2 regions of the Methylobacterium sp. Leaf106 genome follow, and region 1 is predicted to be linked to the other one. Evidence: riboswitches for the same ligand, from Rfam matches in the RefSeq annotation. Region 1 holds a riboswitch; the other holds the start of a gene.

Evidence for each region. Region 1 has a riboswitch for cobalamin ahead of ASF34_RS17720 (TonB-dependent receptor). Riboswitches for the same ligand answer to the same signal wherever they lie in the genome.
Region 2: it holds a riboswitch for cobalamin, as region 1 does, so the genes downstream of both, ASF34_RS15755 (TonB-dependent siderophore receptor) here and ASF34_RS17720 (TonB-dependent receptor) in region 1, are expected to answer to the same signal.

What each region holds. Positions count from the first base shown of each region.
Region 1 covers NZ_LMNB01000033.1:8,502-16,153, forward strand. The annotation lists gene fhuB (Fe(3+)-hydroxamate ABC transporter permease FhuB) at 1-682, shown strand, start outside; gene ASF34_RS17715 (TonB-dependent siderophore receptor) at 946-3,330, shown strand; cobalamin riboswitch at 3,428-3,625, shown strand; gene ASF34_RS17720 (TonB-dependent receptor) at 3,927-6,128, shown strand; gene ASF34_RS17725 (PepSY domain-containing protein) at 6,122-7,624, shown strand.
Region 2 covers NZ_LMNB01000031.1:47,671-55,322, reverse strand. The annotation lists gene ASF34_RS15780 (ABC transporter substrate-binding protein) at 1-454, shown strand, start outside; gene ASF34_RS15775 (FecCD family ABC transporter permease) at 475-1,485, shown strand; gene ASF34_RS15770 (ABC transporter ATP-binding protein) at 1,482-2,300, shown strand; gene ASF34_RS15765 (DUF6925 family protein) at 2,275-3,237, shown strand; gene ASF34_RS15760 (AAA family ATPase) at 3,240-3,782, shown strand; cobalamin riboswitch at 3,879-4,077, shown strand; gene ASF34_RS15755 (TonB-dependent siderophore receptor) at 4,215-6,296, shown strand; gene ASF34_RS15750 (DUF1624 domain-containing protein) at 6,296-7,477, shown strand; gene ASF34_RS15745 (TetR/AcrR family transcriptional regulator) at 7,638-7,652, opposite strand, start outside.

The sequences.
Region 1 (7,652 bases):
CCTCGGCCTCGTTGCCGTCACGATCGTCCTCGGCACGCCTGACCGGACGGCGCTCCTTGGCGCCGGCAGCCTGGGGGCGCTCGCGACCCTCCTGGCGATCCTGAGCCTCGGCCGCCGTGCAGACACCGCGCCCGAGCAGATGCTGCTGGCCGGCATCGGCCTCACCACCGGGTTCGGCGCCCTCCTCACCATCCTGATGATCAGCGGCGATCCTTCCGTGGTCATGCTGCTCGGGTGGACGGCGGGCTCCACGGCGCGTGTGGCGCCGGAGGATGCCGTGGCCGCCCTCGCCATCCTCGCCCTTGGGGCCGCCTGCCTTCCCGTTCTGACCCGCTGGCTCGATCTGCTACCCCTCGGCGCTCCCACCGGCCGCTCGCTGGGGCTCGACCTTCGCCGCAGCCGCCTCGCCATCCTCGTCCTGGCGGCGATCCTCACCACCGCGGCGACCCTGGTGGCGGGGCCGTTGAGCTTCGTCGGCCTCGTGGCGCCTCAGATGGCGCGGTTGACCGGCCTCACCCGCGCGGCGTCGCAGCTCGCCGGTGCGGCGATCGTCGGCGCGCTCATCATGGTCGCGGCGGATTTCGTCGGGCGGATGGCGTTCTTCCCCTACCAGCTCCCCGCCGGATTGGTGGCGACCCTCGTCGGCGGACCGTTCCTGATGTGGCTCCTGGCCCGCCGTTGATCGTCTTTCGGCAAGTTTTTTGCGACGCTTGAATTGAATTGTTCCAAAGAAGGATTGTGTTTCTTAGGCAACGCCGCCGCAACTTTTGTCATTAAATCTCAACTTTGACTTGCTGACAAAGACGCCGTGTGGATTCGTCTTGTCGAGACCCGAGCTTGTTTTTGAATCGTTCTACGCGATGCATCGGCAAGGAAATCTCGTTCTTCACCAATCAGGTCTGCGCCGTATTTCCGACGATCAAGGTCTTCCCTATGTCCGATGGCATGTTGTCCACCTCCGGCCAGTTGTCTCACAAATCCGTGAGTGGCCTGCGCTGTCTGGCCGGCGTCTCCACCGTGGCGATGCTCGCCATGGCCCCCGCCCTGTGGAGTGGGGAGGCCTTCGCCCAAGCCGCGTCGGGCGGCACGGCGGCGGTGCAGCTCGACACCTTGTCGGTGCAGGGCTCCGGAAATGGTTCGGGAGGTGGCAATGGCGGTGGTGTGACGGCCGCCAATTCCTACGTCGTGCCCAGGAGCACGTCGGGAACGAAGACCAATGCGACCCTCCGCGAGATTCCCCAGTCCGTGTCCGTCGTGACGCAGAAGCAACTCGAGGATCGCGGCGCCGAGAACCTCGCGGATGCGCTCGCCTACAGCGCGGGTATCATCGCGTCGCCCCAGGGGCAGGACGGCCGCTTCGACCAGCTGATCATCCGTGGCTTCGACCAGACCCAGCGCGGCATCTACAAGGACGGGATGCGCCTGCCGCAGACGAGCTTCTCCGGCTTCCCGATCGAGCCCTACGGCGTGGAGCGCATCGACGTGCTGCGCGGTCCGACCTCGGGCCTGTTCGGGCTTAACGATCCGGGTGGTCTCGTCAACTTCATCACCAAGAAGCCAACGGTCGAGCCGCTGCGGGAAATCTTCAGTTCCTATGGCAGCTTCAACCGCAAGCAGTTCGGCTTCGACCTGAGCGGCCCGCTCAATCCCGAGAAGACGATCCTCTACCGGATCACCGGCCTGCTGCGCGAAGGCGGCACGCAGGTGGATTACACGCCGCTGGACCGGATCTACATCGCGCCCGCGGTGACCTTCGCGCCTTCGGCCGATACCAGCCTGACAGTGCTCGGCAATTATCAGAGAGACCGCACCGGCGACACGTTCCGCGCCATCCCGCGCGAATACACCCGGGGCAGCAGTCCCTATAAATCGGAGATGCGCAGCCGCTTCCTCGGGGAGCCGGGCTTCTCGCGCTTCCTCGCCGAGCATTTCGAGGGCGGCTACCAGTTCTCCCACCGGTTCGACGACCATTGGACCGTGCGCCAGAACCTGCGCTACGCCCATGCCTCGACCGACTACAACGCGATCTATTCCACGAGCGTCACCAATTCGGCGATGCCCAACATCGTAAACCGCGAGGCTCAGACCTGGCTCGAAGACTACGGCGTCTTCACCGTCGATACCCAGATTCAGCACGATGCGCAGTTCGGTGACATCAAGAACACCGCGTTGCTCGGGGTCGATTACAGCAAGATCAAGAACAAGAGTGACCAGTTCGGCGGTACGAGCTTCGGCCTACTCGGAGTCGGTCCATTCGTCGGCCCGCTCAACATTCTCAACCCTGTCTACGGCCAGCCCGTCGCCCAGCTTCCGCGTTCCCTCCTGTCACGGTTGCAACAGGACCAAGTGGGCGTTTACGCGCAGGATCAGGTCAAATTCTACGATCACTGGCTGCTCAGCATGAACGCCCGCTACGATTGGGTGACGACGAAGACCGACGCCCAGAACCCGGTCATCGACACCGTGCGCCAAATGCTCAACGCCATCCCGTTCCCGAACGGGATTCCCACGAGCTTCGGTGCGAACCAGGACGCGCAATCCTATAGCGGCCGCGTCGGGCTCTCGTATCTCTTCGATAACGGCCTGACGCCCTATGTCTCGGCGGCCCGCTCGTTCAACGTGCTACCGGTCTTCCTTCAGACCAGCACGAGCATGGACGTGCCCGGCATCGGTCCGGTGCCACTGACCTACAACATCACGCCGGCCAAGCCCGAGATCGGCGAGACCATCGAGGCCGGCGTCAAGTTCCAGCCGCCGGGCCAGGCTACATCGATCCTCTTCTCCGTGTTCAACACAAAGAAGACCAACGCCCTGTTCTTCAATCCCAGCGATCCGTTGCAGCAGGCCTTCTACCAGAACGGTGAAGTCGAGGTGAAGGGCTTCGAGAGTGAAGCCACCGTCGACCTCCTCGACGGCTTGAAGCTCATCTCGTCGCTCACGGTCCTGCAGGCCGAAGTGACAAAGGACAATGCGCCTGATGGCAATCCCAGCGCGGTCGGGAAGCGGCCGATACAGGTGCCGAACTTCACCGCCGCAACCTGGCTCGATTACACGATCCAGACCGGCATGTTCCGCGGGCTCGGGATCGGCGGCGGTGTCCGCTACATCGGGGAATCGTTTGGCGATCCCCAGAACAACATCCGCGTGCCGGATTACGTCCTCTTCGACGCGTCGCTCCGGTACACCTACGAGAACTGGCGCTTCCAGGTGGCAGCGAACAACATCACGGACCGCGTCTATGTCGGCACCTGCTCGCAACAGGTCAGATTCGTCGGCTGCAATTACGGCGAAGGCCGCCGCATCACCGGCTCCGTCACCTACCGCTGGTAGGCGACGCGCATCCGATGAGATCGGCCCCGGATCGAAAGATCCGGGGCTTTTCTTTTGGGCTGTTGCCGTGACGTCGTTGACGCGGTCTCCCGGCCTCGACTAGCTTGAGCGTGACGGTTCCTCTTCGGGGGATCAAAAGGGAACGCGGTGAGGACCTTGTGTCCGATGCCGCGGCTGCCCCCGCAACTGTAAGCGGCGAGTCCTTCATCAACACGTCACTGGGTGATCACCTGGGAAGACGATGAGAGGGCGGCGACCCGCGAGCCAGGAGACCTGCCGTCAGTCGTGGTCACACGCGAAACGCATCGGGCGGGGTGTCCTGGTGGGGTGTCGGGGCGTTCGCATGTCGCGAATGCATCGGCTTCGTTCGCGGTGACGTGCCACTGCGCTGAGCCGCGCCTGCCGTCTGCCTGCGATGCCCGATCGTTCCCGTTCCTTCCGTTACAGAATCGCTCCTCAGGATGCCTTCGGCGAGACCGTCCGGTCCCGCACGCAGGCATTTTGCCCGGTCTGCTGCATTGTAACGTTATAACATACGATTTAGCAGAGGGGGCGCGGCATTCGGCCAGCGATCACTCCGGTTTGCCAAAACGAACATGCCCAGACAGGTCACCCACCGCGCGCCCGGGCGGACATCCCCGGCCCGCGCCACCGCTTTCCTCGCGTCGCTCTTCGGCTCGACCCTGCTCGCCGGTCAGGTCCGGGCACAGGATTCCGTCAGCCAGAATGCCGTCACCCTCGACCAGCTCACCGTGGAGGGGAGCGGGGTCGGCTTCACCCGCGCCAACCCGGTCGGGCTCAACCTCTCGACCCCTTCCCGCAGCGCCAGTCGCCTCGGCCTGACGCCGCTGGAGACGCCCGCCAGCATCGACGTCATCAGCGGCGAGACCGCCCGTATCCGGGGCCAGAACACGGTGGTCGAGGCGGTGACGCAGAACGCCACCGGCATCACCACCATCGCCTCACCCGGCAATGGCAACGGCGCCTTCTCCAGCCGGGGCTTCGCCGGGCCGAACTCGATCCAGCAACTCTATGACGGCACGCGGCTGTTCGTGGGAGCCGGTACCGTGACCTTCCCATTCGATACCTGGAACGTGGAGCGGATCGAGGTGCTGCGCGGCCCGGCCTCCGTGCTCTACGGCGACGGCGCCATCGGCGGCGTGGTCAACGTGGTCTCGAAGAAGCCGAGCTTCACGCCGATCCATGCCGCCCGCGCCGCCACCGGGTCGGACGGGCTCGCGCGCCTCGCCGTCGATCTCGGCGGTCCCATCGGCGATGCGGTGGCCTACCGCCTCAATGTCAGCGGCAACCGCGATGGCGGCTGGACCAGCCCGAACGGGGATTTCCGCAACCTCGCGGTCTCGGGCGCGCTGCTGTTCCAGCTGAACCCCGATCTCGCGGTGACCCTCAGCCACGATCTCGGCTACCAGGAGCCCGCCCGCTACTGGGGCACGCCGCTGGTCGATGGCCGGATCGTCCAGTCCCTGCGCAACAACAACTACAATGTCGACGGCGCGAAGGTCATCTGGTCCGACAACTGGACCCAGCTCAAGACCGAGTGGACGCCGAGCGCCGACATCACCATCCGCAACACCGCCTACCGGCTGCAGAGCCGCCGCCACTGGCTCGATGTCGAGCAATACAGCTTCAATCGCGGCACGGGCCTCATCGACCGGTCCAGCTATACCGAAATCTACCACCAACAGGAGCAGGTCGGGAACCGCTTCGACGCGGCCTTCAAGGGCAACGTGTTCGGCTTCCGCAACGAGTTCGCCATCGGATTCGACGTGAACCACGTGGATTTCCGCCACACCAACAACTTCTCCAGCGCGGGCAGCAGCCTCGTCACCAGCGTCGATCCGTACAATTACGATCCGGGCCTGTTCCCGGCCAATGGCCGCGCCAGCCCGGCCTATGCCACCAGCACCAACCAAGCCTCGGTCTTCGCCGAGAACCGGCTGATCCTGAGCGACCAGCTCTCCTTCCTCACCGGCGTGCGTTTCGACGCGCCGACCCTGCACCGGCGCAACCTGCAGACCGGCGACACCTTCGCCCGCTCGTTCGAGGCCCTGAGTTACCGGTTCGGCCTCGTCTACAACCCGACGCCGGATTCGGCCCTCTACGTGCAATACGCCACCGCCACCGATCCGGTGGGGAGCCTCATCAGCCTGTCGCAATCGAACGCCAATTTCGACCTCTCCACCGGCGAGCAGATCGAGGTCGGGGCCAAGGGCCTCGCGCTGAACGGCGCCCTTGAATGGACGCTCGCCGGCTATCGCATCGTCAAGGACAAGCTGATCTCGGCGGTGCCGGGCCAGCCCAATGTCTCGACCCAGGTCGGCCGGCAATCCTCGCACGGGGTGGAGGGGGCGCTCGCCCTGCGCCTGCCCGATGGCTGGCGCATCGACGCCAACCTCGCTCTGCTCCACGCGCAATACGACGAGTTCCGGGAGGGGGCGGTGTCCTATGCGGGCAACCAGCCCATCGACGTGCCCGAGCGCGTCGCCAATGTCTGGCTCAATTGGGCCTTCGCCCGTGACTGGGAGGCGCGCATCGGGCTCCAGAATGTCGGCCGGGTCTTCAGCGACTTCTCCAATACCGCGCCGCGGCCCGACTACACCCTCGCCCATCTCGGCCTCGACCATCAGGTCACCCCGGCCTCGCGCCTGAGCCTCCGCGTCTACAACCTGTTCGATAAGACCTACGCGATCAGCGGCAACGCCGTGGACGGCATCGGCACCAATTGGATCCTCGGGCGACCGCGCTCGTTCGAGGTGGCCTACAGCGTCGCGTGGTGAGCCTGCTGAAACGAGGGAAGCGGTGGCTGGTCCTCGGCCACCGCTGGCTCGGCATCGCCACCGGGCTGCTCTTCGCCCTCTGGATCGGCTCCGGGCTGGTGATGCTCTACGTGCCGTTCCCGAGCTTGACGGAGACGGAGCGTCTCGCGCGTCTTCGCCCGATGGCGTGGGAGGCGGTCGCGGTCTCGCCTGACGAGGCCCTGGCCGCCGCCGGGCTGCAGGGCATGCCCCGCAGCCTCGATCTGGAGATGCGCGGGGACGAGCCTTTCTACCGGATGTCGGCCAGCGACGGCCGCCGCATCACTCTCTCGGCGCGAACCGGCGCGCCGGCCGGGCTGGTCGATGCCGAGGCGGCCCGGCGCCTCACCGGGGCCGGTCCCGGCGCGTCCGTGGAGGAGGTCGAGCGCGACCAATGGACGGTGACGGCGCGCTATGATCCGCTCCGCCCGTTCCACAAGGTCGCGTTGAACGACGCGGCCGGCACGGAGCTCTACGTCTCGGAAAGGACGGGCGAGATCGTGCTCGACACGACGCGGTTCGAGCGCGGCTGGAACTGGGTCGGCGCCGTCACCCATTGGGTCTATCTCACGCCGCTGCGCGCCCGCGCCGACCTCTGGCGCGATGTAGTGCTGTGGCTCTCCGGCATCGCCGCGTTCACGGCGCTCAGCGGCCTCGTCCTGGGGATCTGGCGCCTGCGCCTGAGGCGGCGCTACGCAGGAGGACGCGTCACGCCCTATCGCGGGATGGCGCGATGGCACCACCTCGCCGGGCTCATCGGCGGGATCGGGCTCACCATCTTCATCCTCAGCGGCTGGCTCTCCATGAACCCGAACCGCTGGTTCACCTCCCTCGCGCCGCCCGCCGACCTGCGCGAGGCTTATGCCGGGGCGGACAGCCCCATCGGCCTCACGACCGAAAGCCTCCGCGAGATCGGCGCGCATGCTCCTCTCGGCCTGCATCTCGCGCGGATCGGCGGGCACTGGGTCGCGACGGGGCTCGACCGCACCGGCGGCCGGGTGATCGGAGACGCACCCTCGACCGCCCGGATCGCGGCGGCGGCCGGTCTCGCCATGGCGGGTGCGAGGCTGGAAGGCGTCGAGCGCCTCGACACCCACGATCTCTACTGGTCGCCGCTCACGAGCGGGACGCTCCCCATCCTGCGCCTGCGCTTCGCCGACCCGGCCGCCACCTGGCTTCACGTCGATCCGCAGAGCGGCGAGATCTTGAACCGGCTCGACCGTTCGGGCCGTGTCAACCGCTGGCTGTTCACGGCGCTCCACCGCCTTGACCTGCCGGTCCTCGTCGGCCACCCGCCGGCGAGAGATGCGGTGCAATGGCTGCTGAACCTGCTCGCCGGAGCCCTCGTGACGACGGGGCTCGTCATCGGCTGGCGGCGCATCGGCCTAAAGGCTGGTGCGCATTCCCCTCTCCCCGCGCGCGGGGAGAGGGCCGCGACGACCCCGTCGTCGGCACGGCGAGGCGGCAGCCGAGGGTGAGGGGGCGCGGCCGAAGGAGCCCTACCCG
Region 2 (7,652 bases), on a different contig from region 1:
CGTCGCCGCGGCCCTCGGGCACCCGGCGCGCGGCGAGGCGATGGTCGCGGACCTCGACGCGCGGCTGGCGCAGGTGGTGCCGGCGGCAAAACCGTTGCGGGCACTCGTCATGCGCCCGAATGCCTTCACGGTCGCACCCGGCAGCCTTGGCGATGCGATCATCCGCGCCGCCGGCCTCGTCAACGTTGCGGCAGAACTCGGTCGCGACCGCTTCGGCCAGGTCCCGCTGGAAGCGGCGGCCTTCGCCGACGCCGACCTCATCGTCCTCGACGAGGGGGAGCCCGGCGCGCCGTCGCTGGCCGATGCCCTGCTGCACCATCCCGTCCTCGACGCGCTACGTCGGCAGGGGCGTACCGTCTCAATTCCGAACCGGCTCTGGACCTGTCCAGGTCCGCAGTTCGCCGAGGTCGTGGCCTTGCTCGCTGCGGCGGCACACCAACGGGCGGCACGATGAACGCTCCCCTCCCGCCTCCCATGCGGGTCGACCGGGCGGTCGTCGGACCCCGCGCGGTCGTCTCGATACTCGGCCTGCTTGTGCTCGTCCTGACGGTCGCGTCCATCGCGGTCGGGTATGCCCCTTTCGACGTCCCGGCGGCGGCTGGCGACCTCATCGCCGGACGGGCGACCCTCCCGGCGCTGGTGCTCTGGGAACTGCGCCTACCTCGTGCCTTGCTCGGCAGCCTTGTCGGCTTCAGCCTTGGGCTGACCGGGGCGGCGATGCAGGGCTACCTGCGCAACCCGCTCGCCGATCCCGGCATCCTCGGCATCTCCTCCGCGGCGGCCCTCGGGGCCGTGGTGGTGTTCTATGGCGGCTTCGCAGCCTCGCTTAGCCTGGCCCTCCCGCTCGGCGGGATCGCCGGCGCCGCCGTGGCGGCGCTCGCCCTGAACCTTGTCGCCGCCAGAGGCGGCACCACCCTGGGATTGATCCTCGCCGGCGTCGCCCTGTCGAGCCTCGCCGGCGCCATGACGGCGCTGGCGCTCAACCTGTCGCCCAACCCCTACGCGGCCCTGGAGATCGTGTTCTGGCTGATGGGGTCGCTCGCGGACCGCAGCATGGACCATGTCTGGCTATGCCTGCCGTTGATGGCGGTCGGCTGGGGCCTGATGCTGTCCACCGGCCGCGCGCTGGATGCCCTGACGCTGGGCGAGGACACAGCTTCGAGCCTCGGCTTCCATCTGGTCTCAGTCCGTCTGCGCCTCGTCACGGGCGCGGCGCTGGCCATTGGCAGTGGCGTCGCCGTCAGCGGCGCCATCGGCTTCGTCGGCCTCGTGGTGCCCCACCTCGTGCGACCACTGGTAGGCGCGCGTCCCGGCGCCAGCCTATGGCCGAGCGGCCTCGCCGGGGCCGCTCTGGTGCTTGCCGCGGACTTGGGCGTTCGTCTCCTGGCGACGCGCCCGGAACTCAAGCTCGGTGTGGTGACTGCGCTCGTTGGGGCACCGTTCCTGATCGTGCTCCTCCTGCGTGAGCGAGGGCGCGGCGCATGAGCCTCGCGACCGCAGCCCTCGATGTCCGCCTCGGCGGGCGTGCCATCCTGTCGGATATCACCCTGTCCCTGGAACGCGGGACCCTCGTCGGTCTGGTCGGTCCGAACGGCGCTGGCAAGACCACCCTCCTGCGCACCCTCGCGGGCTTGGTCGCCCCGACCAAGGGCCGCGTAAATCTCGACGGTATGGCGCTCAAGGGCATCTCCCGCGACGCGCGCGCCAAGCGCATCGCGGTCCTTTTCCAGGGCACGGGGGCTGGTTGGCCGATGCAGGTGCGTGACCTCGTCGCCCTCGGCAGGCTGCCGCATCGACGCGCGTTCGGTGGCCTCGATGGCACCGATCACGCCGCAATAAACCGAGCGATGACACGGACCGATGTTGCGCGATTCGCCGAGCGGACCGAACCGACCCTGTCCACCGGCGAGCGGATGCGCGTGTTGCTGGCGCGGGCGCTCGCCGTCGAAGCGGAGTGGTTGTTGGCCGACGAACCGATCACCGCCCTCGACCCTGCCCACCAGCTCGACGCCATGACGCTGTTGCGGAGCGTGGCCCTGGCCGGCACCGGCGTCGTGGCCGTCCTGCACGACCTCTCCCTCGCGGCCCGGTTCTGCGACCGGATCGTGGTCCTGGGCGAGGGACGTGTCGCCGCCGATGGACACCCGGACGTTGCGTTGACCGACCGGCTACTTTCGGACGTGTTCGGCGTCACGGTTTGCCGTGGGGCTGGACCGGACGGAACCGCCTACATCCTGCCCTGGAACCGTTCGGGGCCCCATACGGAGGAGATCGATGCAGCCTTCCCCAAACAGCCCTGATGCCACCGTCGCCCTTCTGCGCGGTGCACTGGCCGATCCAACCACGGCCTGGAGCCTTGGCAGCTTCGGTGCCATCGCCGAGTTCATGCGCGATCCCGACGAACCCGTCGTGGCGCTGCCGGACGAGCGCCTGGGACTTGCGACCGCGCGCGGCGCCATCGCCCTGACCCCGAGTTCCGACCTGAGGCCAATCGCCTTTGAGACCGCGGTCGCCTCGGGCTGGAACCACGCGGTCGCCCTCTGCCTGCCGGAAGCGACATGCACGATGAACCGCAGGACCGTGGTGACGGAACTCGGGCCCGACCGGAACGCCGCCCGGGTCGAGGATCGCGACGACATCCTGTTCGACCTCGGCCTCGGCCTGCTCGCCGTGGATGCCTGCGTGCGGGTGCGCGATCCGGAGGCCGTCGAGCGGCTGCGGGCCGGCGTCGGCATGCCCCTGTTTGACCATGCTAACCCTATTGGGCCGCATCTCGTCGCCATGAGCCCGCACCGGGTGTTCCTGGCGCGGGTCGGGCGCGTCGAGGTCTATGCCTCGATCCCTGGCCCCGGCGGTACCAGTCCTGAAGGTCCGCATACGCATGTGCTGCCCAAGCTCCTGCGCAGCGGTCGGACCCATGCCGCCACGACCCCGATCCCGGCGGGCTGGGTCCCCTGCGCCGGCCTGCACCCGGCCCATCCCTACAAGGACATGATGGGCGACCGCATCGCCTTCGATACCGACCGCTACGAAGCGTTCCAGGCGATGCTCGACCATTGGGGTGATCCGGAACTCGTGGCGATCAAGCGCGGCGGGCCCGAGGCGCCCGGCGGCACGGTGTCGACCCGCCACGCCCAGGGCGCACGCCGGGTCGCCGAGGCCCAGGCTCGTTACCTGCGCGGCGAGATCATCGAGGGCTCGGCGAGCGACGACGAGGATGCGGAGGCGACGGCCTGACCGTGACCCGGACGGTGCCCGGCAGGAATCTTCCGGGGGCACCCCAGAGGGTGATCGGCCTGATCGGCTGCCCGGGCGCGGGGAAGACGACCTACGCCCGCCGCTTCGACCCTCTCGACGGCTGGGTTCACCTCACCCTCGACGACTTCCGGCAGACGCTCTGGCCGCCGCACCGGCAGGTCTACTGGGAACTGAGGCAGGGCTTACATGGCGATGCGGCCCGGGACCTCCTGCACCGGGTCAAGGAAGCAGCCTTGGATGCCGCCCTGACGAGCGCCTTCAGCGTGGTGATGGCGGACACCCATCTCACCAGACCCGTGTTCGAGCGCGAGCTCGGGATCGTCGCCCGACACGAGCTCACCGTGGAGTGGAAAGTGTTCGACGTGCCGTGGGAGGTGCTCAAGTCCCGCAACGCGGAGCGTGGTCGCGTGGACCCGTCGCATCGCCAGCCGGATGAGGTCCTCCGGTTCACCTACGAGGTTTTCCGATCCCCGGACGCTTGGTGGCGTAGCTTGCCGCCGGAGCAGGTCGAGGTGCTGAGCTGACGGACGGAGTGCGCGATCCATTCTCCCAAGTGTTGCCGGCAGGGCATAACCCCTCGTGCATTGCATTTGGTCCGTTGACGGGCATGGGCGTCGGCATGGTACCTCGGCCGTGACGGTTCCTCCCCGGAGGATCAAAAGGGAACGCGGTGCGGGGGTAGCCCCAACGCCGTGGCTGCCCCCGCAACTGTAAGCGGCGAGCCCTTCGCCACCGACGTCACTGAGCGGCCTCGCTCGGGAAGACGGTGAAGGGCAGTGACCCGCGAGCCAGGAGACCTGCCGTCAGTCGTGGTCACACGCGAGACACGCTGGGCGGGGTGCCCCGGCGGGTGCGGAAGCATGCGCGTTGCGCGTGGTTCGGCCTCGTTCGCGGTGACGTGCCACTGCCGTCGCCCGAGGCCCATCAACGTGTCCCGTTCACCGTCCATCCCGCTGATGTCCGTGCTGGCCTTGTCCTGCGCGATCCCCACCGCCGTCGCAGCCCAGGGGGCGCGCTCTGAGGAGACCGCCGTGGTGCTCGACGCGCTCTCGGTCGAGGGGACCCTCACCGCCACGCCGACCTACCGGGTGCCGGACCTCTACAGCGGCACCAAGACGATCACGCCCCGCCTCGACCTGCCGCAGCAGGTCGACGTAATCCCCCGGGAAGTCCTGATTGACACAGCCGCGACCCGCGTCGAGCGCGCGCTCGACTACGTGCCCGGGGTCGGAAAGCAGAACGATTTTGGCGCTCAGAACCTCGCCCTCTACTCCGTTCGGGGATTCGCGACCCAGGACATCTTCTTCAATGGCTTCAACATCGCCCGCGGCTACAACGGCGCCCCCGACACCCAGAACGTCCAGTCCATCGAGGTCCTGAAGGGCCCGGCCGGAGCCCTCTACGGCCGCAGCGATCCGGGGGGCACCGTCAACATCCTGACCAAGCAGCCCGTAGCGCGACCCTTCGTCGAGATGGGCACGCTGTTCGGCAGCTTCGGCACCGCCCGCACCACGGTCGATGCCGGCGGCGCGCTGAGCGAGGACGGCAGCGTCCTCTATCGCTTCAACGGCGCGCTCGCCCGCCAGGACAGCTTTCGCGATTACGTCGACGGCGACCGGGTGCTCCTGGCGCCGGTGGTGAGCTGGCAGGTCACCCCCGACACCAAGATCACGTTCGAGGCGCAGTACCTGCGCAACCGCCAGACCTTCGACCGCGGCACCGTCGCGGTGAACAACCGCCTCGGCCTCGTCCCGCGCTCACGCTTCTTCGGCGAGCCGGGCGACGATTCCGTGTCCGAGAGCGCGCTGCTGCAGGTGCGGCTGGAGCACGCCTTCAACACCAACTGGCATTTGCGGGTCGCCACGCACCTCAACACCGGTAGCCTCACCGGCCTGCAGACCGGCGCGACCGGGATCCTCGACGACGGGCGCACGCTCTTGCGCGAGTTCCGCCAGCACGACTTCACCTGGGGCGTCGCCATCGGCCAGGCCGAACTCGTCGGGCGCTTCGAGACCGGGCCCATCGCCCACACCCTGCTGCTCGGCCTGGAGCACGAGCGCTACAACAGCACCGAGAACCTGCTGCGCTCGACCCCGCGTCTCGACCCCTTCGCCATCGACCTGTTCAACCCGGTCTACGGGCAGGCCAAGCCTCCGTTCACGCGCCGCTACAGCGCCAGCGAGAACGTCGGCAACACGGCGGTCTACCTCCAGGACCAGATCGCCCTGAGCCCGGAATGGAAGCTGTTGCTGGGCAACCGCACCGACTTTTACAACCAGACCTTCCGCGACAAGGTCGCGAACGAACGCACCGAGCAGGACCGTACCGGCTTCTCGCCGCGGGCCGGTCTCGTCTACCAGCCGCTGTCGTTCCTGGCGCTCTACGGCAACGTCGCCGCCTCGTTCCGCCCCAACACCGGCTTCGATAGCGCGTCGCGGCCCTTCGCGCCCGAGACCGGGTTCGCCTACGAGGTCGGGACCAAGCTCGACCTGTTCGACGGCCTCAGCGTGACGGCCGCCGCCTTCCACATCGAGAAGGAGAACGTACTCACCACCGACCCGGCAGACTTCTTCTTCCAGATCGCCGCCGGGGCGGTGCGCAGCCAGGGCTTCGACGTCAGCCTGGTTGGGCAGGTCACGCCCGAGTTCCGGGTGATTGGCGGATACGCCTTCATCGACGCGGCGGTCACCCGCGACGAGGTGCTAAGGGTCGGATCACCGCTGCTCAACATTCCACGCCACAGCGGCTCGCTGCTCGGCATCTACGAGGTCCAGGCGGGCGACTGGAAGGGTTTTGGGATCGGCGGCGGGTTCCGCGCCATCGGCTCGCGGCTCGGCGACAGCGGCGTCGAGAGCTTCCGCTTGCCGGGCTACGTCTTGACGGACGCGCTGGCCTACTACCGCTACGAGAACCTGCGCTTCGGGCTGAACGTCGACAACATTTTCGACGAGACCTACTACGAGCGCTCCTACAACACCTTCTGGGTCGGCGTCGGTGAACCGCGGCGCGTCACCGTCAGCATGACGGCGCGGTTCTGATGGGCGAGCGTCCGGAGCCGCCAGAGGCGTCGGTCAGTCTATCGCCCCTGTCCGCCCGCATCGCCTCCATCGATGCCCTACGCGGACTGGTGATGGTACTGATGCTCCTCGATCACCTGCGCGAGACCTGGTTCCTGCACGTACCCGTGGCCGACCCGGTCGACGCACGGGCTGCCCTGCCGGCCGTGGCCCTGGCCCGCCTCCTCGTCAGCCTGTGCGCGCCCATCTTCATCGCGTTGACCGGCGTGGCTGCGTACCTGTTCGGTACCAGGCATACACTGGCGGAGACACGGGCCTACCTGCTGAAGCGTGGGCTCGTGCTGATGGCGCTGGAGGTCCTCTACCTCTCGGAACTGTACTGGGGCGTCGCCAGTCCGACGCTCTGGCTGCAGGTGATCTGGTGCATCGGCGTCTGCATGATCGTCCTGGCGGTGCTGGTCGGCCTTCCACGCCCTGTCCTCCTCGCGGTCGGACTGCTGATCGTCGGTGGCCACAACCTCCTCGACCCGATCCACCTCCAGCCTCACCAACCGTTCTTCCCGGTCTGGGCGATGCTGCACCAGCGTGACGTCATCGCGCTGCCGTTCGGGCTGGTCGCCAAGACGACCTATCCCGTGCTCCCGTGGATTGGCGTGATTGTGCTCGGCTACGCGGTCGGCCCGTGGTTTCTGCCCACCGTCGCGGCGCAAACCCGCGAGCGCCGGTTTGTGGCTCTCGGCTGCGGGATGTTCATTGCCTTCGTGATCCTACGTCTGGCGAACGGCTACGGCGACATGCCCTGGTTCGCCGTCGAGGGCGACGCGCTTCGAACCACGATGAGCTTCGTTTCGCTGACGAAGTATCCCCCTTCGCTGCTGTTCCTGCTGCTGACGCTCGGGATCGGGGCGCTGCTCGTCGTCGCGCTTGAACGAAGGCGCGACGCCCCAGTCGTCGCGGCCTTAGCAGTGTTCGGCGGTGCGCCGATGTTCTTCTACTTGCTCCACCTGACGATCCTGCGGCTCCTGTATCACGGTGCCGCCGCCATCTGGGGCCCGACGCAGGGCAGCGTGTTCGGCGTGGCAGATTACGGGTGGGTGCTGGTCTGGTACGTCGGCTTGGTCGTGCCCCTCTACTGGCCGACGGCCTGGTTCTCGCGCTTCAAGGCATCCCGACGCGAGATCGCCTGGCTCAGGTATCTCTAGTGGAGGAAATCTGACGGATAGAACCCGTTCCCTGGGCCCACTCCCGGCCCCTTGCCGACCCTCAGAAGGTCCGCGCCCAGCCTGTTGAGGCAGAGGTCAACGACTGGGTTGGGTGGAAGCGGCGAGACCGTTTTCGGTCGCCAAATGCTTCAAGCGGACATCAACATCGTCCGCT